DNA from 3 places in the Anaeromicrobium sediminis genome. Region 1 is predicted to be linked to each of the others. Evidence: riboswitches for the same ligand, from Rfam matches in the RefSeq annotation. Region 1 holds a riboswitch; each other region holds the start of a gene.
The links. A riboswitch is a leader RNA that binds a small molecule or an ion and turns the genes downstream of it on or off. The one in region 1 is predicted to bind thiamine pyrophosphate.

Region 1 (3,289 bases):
TAAATTAATTCCACCTATGGCATAGATTGGAATATTAATATGGGATTGAATATGATACAAAGTATTTAAATCTACATGTTGGGCATCATTTTTTGTGGTAGTAGGAAATATGGCTCCTACTCCTATGTAATGGGCTCCCTTTTCTTCAGCTTCCTTTGCATCTTCAATGTTATTGGCAGAAATACCTATGATTTTATCTTTACCAAGAATTTTTTTTGCAATGTCTATAGATAAATCACTTTGTCCTAGGTGAATGCCGTGGGCATCAACAGCTAAAGCAATATCTATCCTATCATTTACTATGAAAAGAGCACCGTGTTTTTCACATAGTTCTTTCATCTCCATAGCCCTTTCATAAAATTCCCTTGAACTTGCAGACTTTTCTCTGATTTGAACTATGGTGCATCCTCCTTCTATGGCCTTTTCAACCCTTTGTAAAAGTTCCTGAAAGGAAAAATTAAACATGTCCGTTACTAAATATAGTTTTTTATCATCTAGATTATACATATTCCACATTCATCTCCTTAGAAATTGTATCATATTCCATATTGTATACGGCGTCTATTAAATATGTTTTAAAGGACTTAGAACCAGAATCATTAGAGAGGCGTCTAGCTGCAATTTCTCCGCTAATACACATGGTTAAAATGGCAAGGGAAGCACTAGTTAAAGGGGATAGACCAACCCCTACAAAAGATCCTATTAAAGAAGCACTCATACATCCTGTTCCTGTAATGGACCCAAGAAGGGGAGTACCATTTTTTAATACTAAGGTAGTTTCACCATCAGATACTATATCTTCTTGTCCTGTAATGACAATTACACAATTTAGTTTTTTAGCTAATTCTCTTGCAATATTGTGGGAATTAGAATCCATATCTATAGAATCTACACCACGAGATTTTGTACTAAGACCTGCTATGGTCTTTATTTCAGATAGGTTTCCCTTTATGATAGCAAAATCTATTTCTTCTATTAATTTTTTTGTAGTTTCGTATCTAAAGGTAGTAGCTCCTGCTCCTACTGGATCTAAAATTACAGGAGTTCCACATTCATTGGCTTTTTTTCCTGCTTTTATCATGGATTTTACAGTTCTTTCATTTAAAGTTCCTATATTTATTACTAAAGAACTACTCATACTAACCATTTCTTCTACCTCTTCTATGGCATCTGCCATAACGGGAGATGCTCCTATAGCCAAGGTCATATCAGCACAAATATGGGCCGTCACATAGTTAGTTATGTGATGAACTAATGGTGAATTACTTTTTAGTAGTGAAAATGCCTTTTCAAATTCATTATTAAGCATGATTACTCCTCCTTTTTATTATATAGATTGTAGAAGTGATTAGTAGGACCTACTCCCTTTCCAATTGATATTCCATGGGCAATGGCAGTAGAAATATAATCTTTAGAGTATTTAACTGCATCTACCAAATCAAATCCCTTAGCTAAATGGGCAGCTATGGCTGAAGATAAAGTACAACCCGTACCATGGGTATGAATACAATCTATACGTTTTTCTTCAAATATATGATAGTTTTCTCCGTCATAGAGAACGTCTATGGCATCACCTTCTAAGTGACCACCCTTTACTAAAACATTTTCAGGTCCTAGCTTATGAAGATCCTTTGCAGCTTTTTTCATGTCTTCTACAGTTTTAATCTCATAACCTAATATATCCTGTGCTTCAAGTAAATTTGGTGTGATTATGTAGGCAATAGGGAAAAGTTCCTTTACTAAAGCGTCCTTTGATTCTTTTTTTAATAAATCAAAGCCACTTTTAGATATCATAACTGGATCAACTACTAATTTAGGTAAAGAAAATTTTTTAAGGGATTTAGATATGGCTTCTATAATATCTATAGTAGATACCATACCTATCTTTATAGCATCTATTTTTATGTCATCAAATAATACTTCAATTTGTTTAGACACTATTTCAGGATCAATGTTTTGAGTTGCAAAAACTCCCTGGGTATTTTGAGCTGTTATGGCTGTAATAACACTCATACCGTAAGTTTCAAGGGCACTAAAAGCCTTTAAATCTGCCTGAATTCCAGCTCCACCACAGGAATCAGACCCGGCAATGGTTAAACAATGTTTCAATATAATCACTCTCCTTAAAAATAAAAAAACATGTACCAACAATAGGTACATGCTCAATAGATTCTATGCATATTAAAGGTGCTTTCCTACGCTGGTATTATCCAGATCAGGTCAAGGGTTAAAGAATTATCATTCTTACTCTCAGACAGTAACACTGACTCCCCTAGCCAAATATTTACTTTAGGTTAATCTTACTATAAGAATAAAAAATGGTCAATACGAAATAAATGAGGATTAAATTGACATATTAGGTAAATATTAATATTATTGAAATATGCTTTAAGAGGAGATGATAAATAGGTGAAATTTGCAGATATGAAATATAAAAGACCTAATATGGAAGAACTTAAAAATACATTTAATAAATTATTGTTAAGCTTTGAGGAAGCTCATGACTTTGAAACTGAGAATAAATTATTGTTGGAAATTAATAATTTAAGAGTTGAATTTGAATCCATGGAACAAATTGTATATATTAGGCATACCATAAACACAAAGGAAGAATTCTATGAAAAGGAACAGGAATTCTTTGATGAGAATAAACCTGAGTATGACGATTTAGTTTCAAAATTTTATAAGACTTTAATGAAATCGAATAACATTGAAGAATTAAAGGATAAATGGGGAGAACAGTTATTCACCATAGCCAGTCTGACCATAGATACCTTTAGTGAAGACATAATAGATGACTTAAAAGAAGAAAATAAACTTATGAGTGAATACACTAAAGTATTGGCCGCAGCTTCCATTAATTTCAATGGTGAAGTATGTAATTTATCTCAAATGAGACCTTATCAAATGAATGAGGATAGAAATACAAGAAAAGAAGCCAATGAAGCCAAATATGAGTTTTTTGAAGAAAATGAAGAAAAATTAGACACTATCTATGATAATTTAGTTAGGGTAAGAACTAACATAGCTAAAAAATTAGGCTATGAAAATTTTACTCACTTAGGATATAAAAGAATGTTAAGATCCGATTATACTCCTGAGATGGTGGCCACATTTAGGGAGGAAGTATTAAAATATATAGTGCCCTTTTGTACTGAATTAAGAGAAATGCAAAGAAAAGAATTAGGTGTAAATAAATTAAAGTACTATGATGAATTAATCACCTTTAAAGATGGTAATGCAAATTTAGCCGGAGACCCAGAGTATATACTTAAAATGGGAGAGAGAA
Region 2 (3,289 bases), on a different contig from region 1:
ATCATATAAACCTACTTTTATTCATTTCCTCCAGTAATTCTTCCTTTTCCTAATGATATGAACTTCTTAAGTGGCATCAATCCTATTATTATAGTAGTAAGAACCCCTTCCAATCCTGCACTAGAATAGTTATATACTATAGAGTACCACCATACATTCATACCCTCTGGTGCATACTGACCAAAGAATATAACTCCCGATAATACATTTAAATTTACACTTACAAATACGGCAAGTAAACAACCCAATATCACTTTTACCTTTTTATGATTTCCAAAAGATCCTGCAATACCTAGCATCATAGTAGATAATATATAGTCTAATAAAAACTGAATAGGATGAACTATAAAATAACCATTTAATAATTTTAGGAAACCAAATATTAATCCTCCTGTAAGACCTACTGCATTTCCATATATTAAGGATAATAACATTACAGGCAACATGGAGAATAGGCTTATACCTCCTCCTTGAGGATATTTTATAAATTGAATAAGGTATAGTATATAAGACAGGGCACTAAACATGGATACTATCACCATAGTTCTAGTGTCAAATTTATTTTTTCTAAGTTTCATTATGTAATATGCAAAGAATATTACACTTAATAATCCTATAATTCCATTAATCATAATATGTCCTCCTTATGTTCTTTCCTTGTAAGCCATATGCCAAAATTCCATCTCATATATACTAGCTTTAATAAATATATCCCTTAATTTTTTCCTTTCTGACTCACATATATTTTCACAAATTCTATCAGTATACTCAATCCATGCATCTGAAAAATCTGTAAATCCTTCTGAACCATATAATTCTATCCAATGTCTATAAAAATTATTTTCTAATTCGTTCCCATGATTTTCTAATAAATACTTACCTATGTAGTTATAACTCCATGTGCAAGGTAATGTGGCTATGGCAATTTCTCTTATGTCTCCAGTTAGAGCCAATGCTTGCATATAACTTGTATAACTAGATGTGGTTAGATCATATTCACATTTTTCCACTTCTTCCGGTTCCATTCCAAAATCTTTTAAATACTTTATATGAACTGCCGTTTCGTCTTCCATAGTTCCCTTTATGGATTTGTAGAAGAATTTCATATCTTTCATGGTCTGGGCTTTCACTACACCCACACAAAATACCTTTGCATATTCCTTAAGATACAAGTAATCTTGTATAAGATAATATTTAAACTTCTCCTTGTCTAAAGTTCCATCTGCTATTTCCTTAATAAAGGGATGGATTAAATACTCTTCCCATACGGGCTTTACTTCCTCAAATAAATAATCAGTAAATTTCATTTTAGTCACCTTTCTTCATATTTGCTAGGTCCTAGTAAGTAAAAAAGGCATACTCCGTATGCTTCGCTAAGGAACCCTATGGTTCCTTTCGACGATTACTAACGTAATCTGAGCATCCTCCTTTAAAGAGGCAGGGGAATTCTTCCCCCACACCCCTTACTTTTTTTACTTATGCACAATTTGGAGAATATGATAATTTCCTAGTAAGTAAAAAAGCCATATTCCAGCATGGAATATGGCTTTATAGTTCTATTTTACAAATATAACTATGTATATTTAACAAGCTTTCCTCCGCTGGTATTATCCAGATCAGGTACAAGAGTTGGTGAATATTCACCTCTCAGCCTTTAGGCACCCCTAGCAAAATATTTTATTTTCATATTAATTATAAATGATTCTTAAATAAATATCTATCTATTTTAGTAGATATCCTTATTTTTAAAGGTTTTTATGAAATCCTCTATTATAGGTTCATCTGGAGGATTTATTGATTTTGGTATATCATCTATATTAAAAAATCTTAGATCTTTACTTTCATCTTTATCTAGTTTTAATTCTCCCTTATAATCCCTAGTTATATATACGGAAGATACAATATATACTTCATCTCCATTTGGATATATATGATGCATCCTCTCTCCTGAATATGTTCCAAACAACTCTAAATTAGATACAGTTAATCCCGTTTCTTCTAATACTTCTCTCTTTGCTGTCTCTTCTAATAATTCTCCTAACTCTAAAGCACCGCCAGGTATACCCCACATGTTATTATCTGTCCTTTGTTGTAATAAAACTTGACCATCTTCGTTAATGATTAAAACTCCTGCTGCACACATAACTAAAGGCCTATGTCCTACTATCTTTCTCAACTCCATTATATAGTTTCCCATAACATTCTCCTACCCTATAATCTTAATTTATCTACTGGATTAATAGATGGATTATAAGAATCCTCTAAATAAATTTCTTTAATTATATTGTCCTTTGTAATTACATTCATTGTAGTACTTAGGGTATATCCCTCTTTGTTTATTGCATAATACACATGCATAACTAATCCCGTATCTTTTCTTACTATTTTAGTAACCGGTATATAATGATTGATAAACTCATTAAACTCTCTTAACTCTTTTCCAACAAATTTATCATTAATTTCCTTTTGGGCTAACTCTCTATTTTCAAAATCTAAGGAAATGTTTTCTTCTTTCGGTTGCTTTTCTAATTGGCCTGAATTTGTAAATACAACGGTCTCATCCTCTTTCCAATCTAAGTTTACAGAACCATTATATTCATCTAATTTAGCATTAACTATATAGTCATTTTCTATATATAAATAAAGGGCCGTTGAATCTTCATCTTCCGTTCCTTCATAGATATACATTATATTTACATCTGGATTATCACCATCTTCATCTTTTAGGAAAGTGACCATTGTAGGCTCATTTTGTAAGTACTTACCTAGGTCTTCATCTAATCCAACAAAATTCTTTATTTCTTCACTCACTTCTATTATATTTCCATCAGTAATCTCTATTTTTTTCTGTTCTACCTTATTTTGGGTTTCTACAACTTGTTCCTTTACTATATTTTCTGATTTTACCTCTTCTGCTTTAAAACCCATACAACCTGCTAGTCCTAATGTTAATGTACCAATAACTGATAATGCTGCCAAATAATTTTTATATTTTTTCATTTTATTAAATCTCCTCATCATATAGTTACTTCATCTTATACTACAACCTATCTTTTATCTATCCCATATATATATTATCATGAATTCATTATTATTATGTTAACAAAATCTTAATTTCCATTATTGGATAAAATATAAGGGCGTACTAAAAAGTACGCCCTTATATTTTAATTATATCCTATCATTACAGCAAGTATCATTACAATAGATGAAAGTACAAATAGTATTCCTTGAAATTTAAGCTGGAATTTAGCCCATTTACTCCAATCAAGTCTTGCAACAGCTAACA
Region 3 (3,289 bases), on a different contig from region 1:
TTCCTCAGTAAGATTATTAAAAAATTCTTCATAATTAAATTCCTTAAATTTTGAATATTCATCATAAAAAGCCATTATAATTCCCCTTTATGTAAAAATCCTGTAAGAGGTGAAGAGGCATGAGCATGTTCCTTTATAGGAGCCATTTTTGAAAGATATGCAGTTCTTCCAGCCTTTACTGCCAATGAAAAAGCCTTTCCCATTTGAACAGGGTCCTTTGAGGTGGCTATAGCTGTATTTACTAAAACTGCAGCTGCTCCCATTTCCATAGCCTCAGCTGCCTGAGAAGGCTTTCCAATTCCCGCATCCACAATTATTGGTAAATCAATTTCATCGATTAATATCTGTACAAGTTCTTTTGTTCTAATACCCTTATTTGTCCCTATAGGAGCCCCTAAAGGCATAACTGCTGCTGCACCTGCATCAACTAATCTTCTTGCTGTCATTAAATCTGGATTCATGTAAGGAAGTACAATAAACCCTTCTTTAGCTAAGATTTCTGTAGCCTTTATAGTCTCTTGATTATCTGGAAGTAAATATTTATTATCTGATATAACCTCTATTTTTACCCAATTACCACAACCCATGGCCCTTGCTAGCCTTGCGATTCTAACAGCTTCCTCTGCATTTCTTGCCCCGGATGTATTTGGTAATAAGATAGTATCCTTTGGAATGTAATCAAGAAGATTTTCCTCCTTAGATCCAATATCAACTCGTCTCACTGCCATGGTTACCACTTGTGTTTCACAGTTTTCTATTACTTGAGGAATAATATGTTTACTTGGAAACTTTCCTGTTCCTATAAGTAATCTACTCTTTAGTTTATTTCCCCTAATATCTAATAAATCCATATTTGTCAACTCCTAAGTCTCATATTCGTCTAAAATTATTCTCAGTACAGTATTGGCCTGATGGCTTGCTGCAATAGATACCCGTGGTGCCATAAGACCACATCCTGGTTTTGCCTCTGAAATATCATCACCAATCAAATAAAATTTATCTCTTATCTTTTTTGTCTTTATAGTATTATTTGAAAAATGTCCAGCCATGCCAGATGCAGCCACAATATATTTACTAGTTAGCTTTGATAATGCAATATTTACTAATTCTGCCTTACAAATGGGATTATCGAAGGCCTCCACTATTATATCCACATCTTTAAAAGACTCTTCCATATTGGTCTTATCCAAATAAATATCTCTGATTTCAACTTCTACAAAGGGATTAATTTCACTTATTATTTCTTTTAATGCCCTAGTCTTTTTCATCCCTATGTGCTTTAAAAAATAATGCTGTCTATTTAAATTACTTGGTTCAACCAAATCATAATCTACTAAAACTAATTTTCCTATTCCAATTCTAGCTAGAGCTACGGCCACATTTGATCCTAGGCCTCCTAGACCTGCAATTCCTATACATGCCTTTTCTACCCTTTCGTGCACCCTTGGTGTATGTCTTGAAACAAGTAGTGATTCAAGTTCCTCCCTATCTGGAACTGCTCCTTTAGTTATAAACACAACCCTATCATTTTCTTTTAAAGGTACATCTTCCTTAATAATAAATCCATTTAAAACTACTACATCTGCTTCCTTTTTAATTAAATCCCTAAGAGAAAAGCTAGTAATTCCCTCATTTACACTCATTTCCTTTTCATTTACATATATTTTCAAATCAACCACCTCCCACAAAGCTTACTATCTCCACTTTGTCAGCCTTATTAAGTATATGTTCTTCATACATTTCTTTAGGTACTATTTGAAAATTCACTTCTACAACTACTTTTTCTTCTTTTAAATCTAAACCCTTTAATAATTGTGTAATTGTAACCTTTCCAAAGTCCATCTCTTTGCCATTTATGATCATATTCTTCCCCCTTTTATTTAACATTTTAAATGCTAAAATTTTATATAAACTAAAAAAAGCCTATAGGATAAAATCCTTCATAGGCTTGTATAAAATCCATATACTAAAACTATAATTCTTCATGAATTAAGAGTCTCTATAGTTATGTATATATTAATACAGTATACTAGTCCCTACGTTGGCATTATCCAAATCAGGTTATAAGGGTCAGAGATAACATCCCTTTCTCAGCCCATCCCTATGAGCTCCCCAAATCATATTAAATTAAAAAAAGCTTGCACCTAGGCAAGCTTATAATGAACCTTATTCATTCCTTGCTTCCCTACGACAATATTAATTGTATCAGGTTTTAAGAGTTAGAATTTCTTCTTCTCAGCCCTAAGGCACCCCTAGCAAACTTATTTAACTACTACCAGTATAATCCAACATCTTAAGTTTGTAAAGTTTAAAAATAATGTTTTATATTTGCATATACCAACTATATCCAAATTCAATAAAGCCTGGCTACTTACAAGGGAATATGAATGAAAAATTTTTATAAGGTGGAACATCAGAACATCCTATGTTGTAAACAATTGTGAACCTTCTATCGTGAATATAATATTCGCACTCTATAGTCTGATAGTGACTTACCTTATAAACGTTTTTGTTTATATGACTGCCGTAAGTTCACACTCCCTGAGCATCCGTCTAATCTTCATCATACTCTAATTCTTACTTACATATTTACTAGGTGAAATTCCTGTGATTTTTTTAAACATCCTACTAAAATAGTTAGGGTCACTATATCCTACCCTTCTATATACATCCTTTACTTGTATTCCTTCCTTTAGCATCTTCTTTGCCTTCTCAATTCTTATATGGGTTAAAAACTCTATAAAGTTTTGTCCCGTTTCTTGCTTAAATAATTTACTTAAATAAAAGGTGCTAATGGCAAATTTATATGATAGATCTTCTAACTTTATTTTTGAATCATAGTTCTTTACAATGTAATCCTTTACATTTTCTATTAGATCATTACTTCTACACAATTTCACATAAGTATCTAAATCTACTAATATGGCATTTTTAATAGAGGATTTACTTCTCTTATTTTTAATCATCTCTTTACTATTTTTAAAATAAATCTCATTTTTTTCCATGAAAGCTCCATATTGAAGAAAGCTTACTATTTCATTTATTTCTTCATAAAAATTTAAATCACGGGAATTAGTTTTTTTCATTATATATCCTAGCATTTTTTCAAATTCATTATAATAATTCAAATCAAAGTTTAAAACTTCCTTACATATTCTTAAACGATTTTCATCATTAAAGTCCATGTTAGTATTTATAGTGTTTAGCTTTCCTATAATCTTAATTACATTTTTTTTGATGTCCTCAAAGTAATTATTTTTCTCATACCAATAGATTAATTCCTCATTAA

Region 2: linked by a shared signal. The riboswitch ahead of tenA (thiaminase II) and the one ahead of thiD (bifunctional hydroxymethylpyrimidine kinase/phosphomethylpyrimidine kinase) in region 1 are both predicted to bind thiamine pyrophosphate.
Region 3: linked by a shared signal. The riboswitch ahead of thiS (sulfur carrier protein ThiS) and the one ahead of thiD (bifunctional hydroxymethylpyrimidine kinase/phosphomethylpyrimidine kinase) in region 1 are both predicted to bind thiamine pyrophosphate.

What each region holds. Positions count from the first base shown of each region.
Region 1 is NZ_NIBG01000032.1:11,025-14,313, reverse strand. It holds gene thiE (thiamine phosphate synthase) at 1-507, opposite strand, end outside; gene thiM (hydroxyethylthiazole kinase) at 500-1,309, opposite strand; gene thiD (bifunctional hydroxymethylpyrimidine kinase/phosphomethylpyrimidine kinase) at 1,312-2,109, opposite strand; TPP riboswitch at 2,176-2,284, opposite strand; gene CCE28_RS20465 (M3 family oligoendopeptidase) at 2,410-3,289, shown strand, end outside.
Region 2 is NZ_NIBG01000004.1:30,988-34,276, forward strand. It holds gene thiT (energy-coupled thiamine transporter ThiT) at 18-632, opposite strand; gene tenA (thiaminase II) at 645-1,307, opposite strand; TPP riboswitch at 1,577-1,676, opposite strand; gene CCE28_RS06455 (NUDIX hydrolase) at 1,727-2,197, opposite strand; gene CCE28_RS06460 (hypothetical protein) at 2,212-3,000, opposite strand; gene yfcC (putative basic amino acid antiporter YfcC) at 3,168-3,289, opposite strand, start outside.
Region 3 is NZ_NIBG01000007.1:109,597-112,885, forward strand. It holds gene thiH (2-iminoacetate synthase ThiH) at 1-75, opposite strand, end outside; gene CCE28_RS09870 (thiazole synthase) at 75-851, opposite strand; gene thiF (sulfur carrier protein ThiS adenylyltransferase ThiF) at 864-1,679, opposite strand; gene thiS (sulfur carrier protein ThiS) at 1,672-1,863, opposite strand; TPP riboswitch at 2,016-2,125, opposite strand; TPP riboswitch at 2,166-2,264, opposite strand; gene CCE28_RS09885 (response regulator transcription factor) at 2,571-3,289, opposite strand, start outside.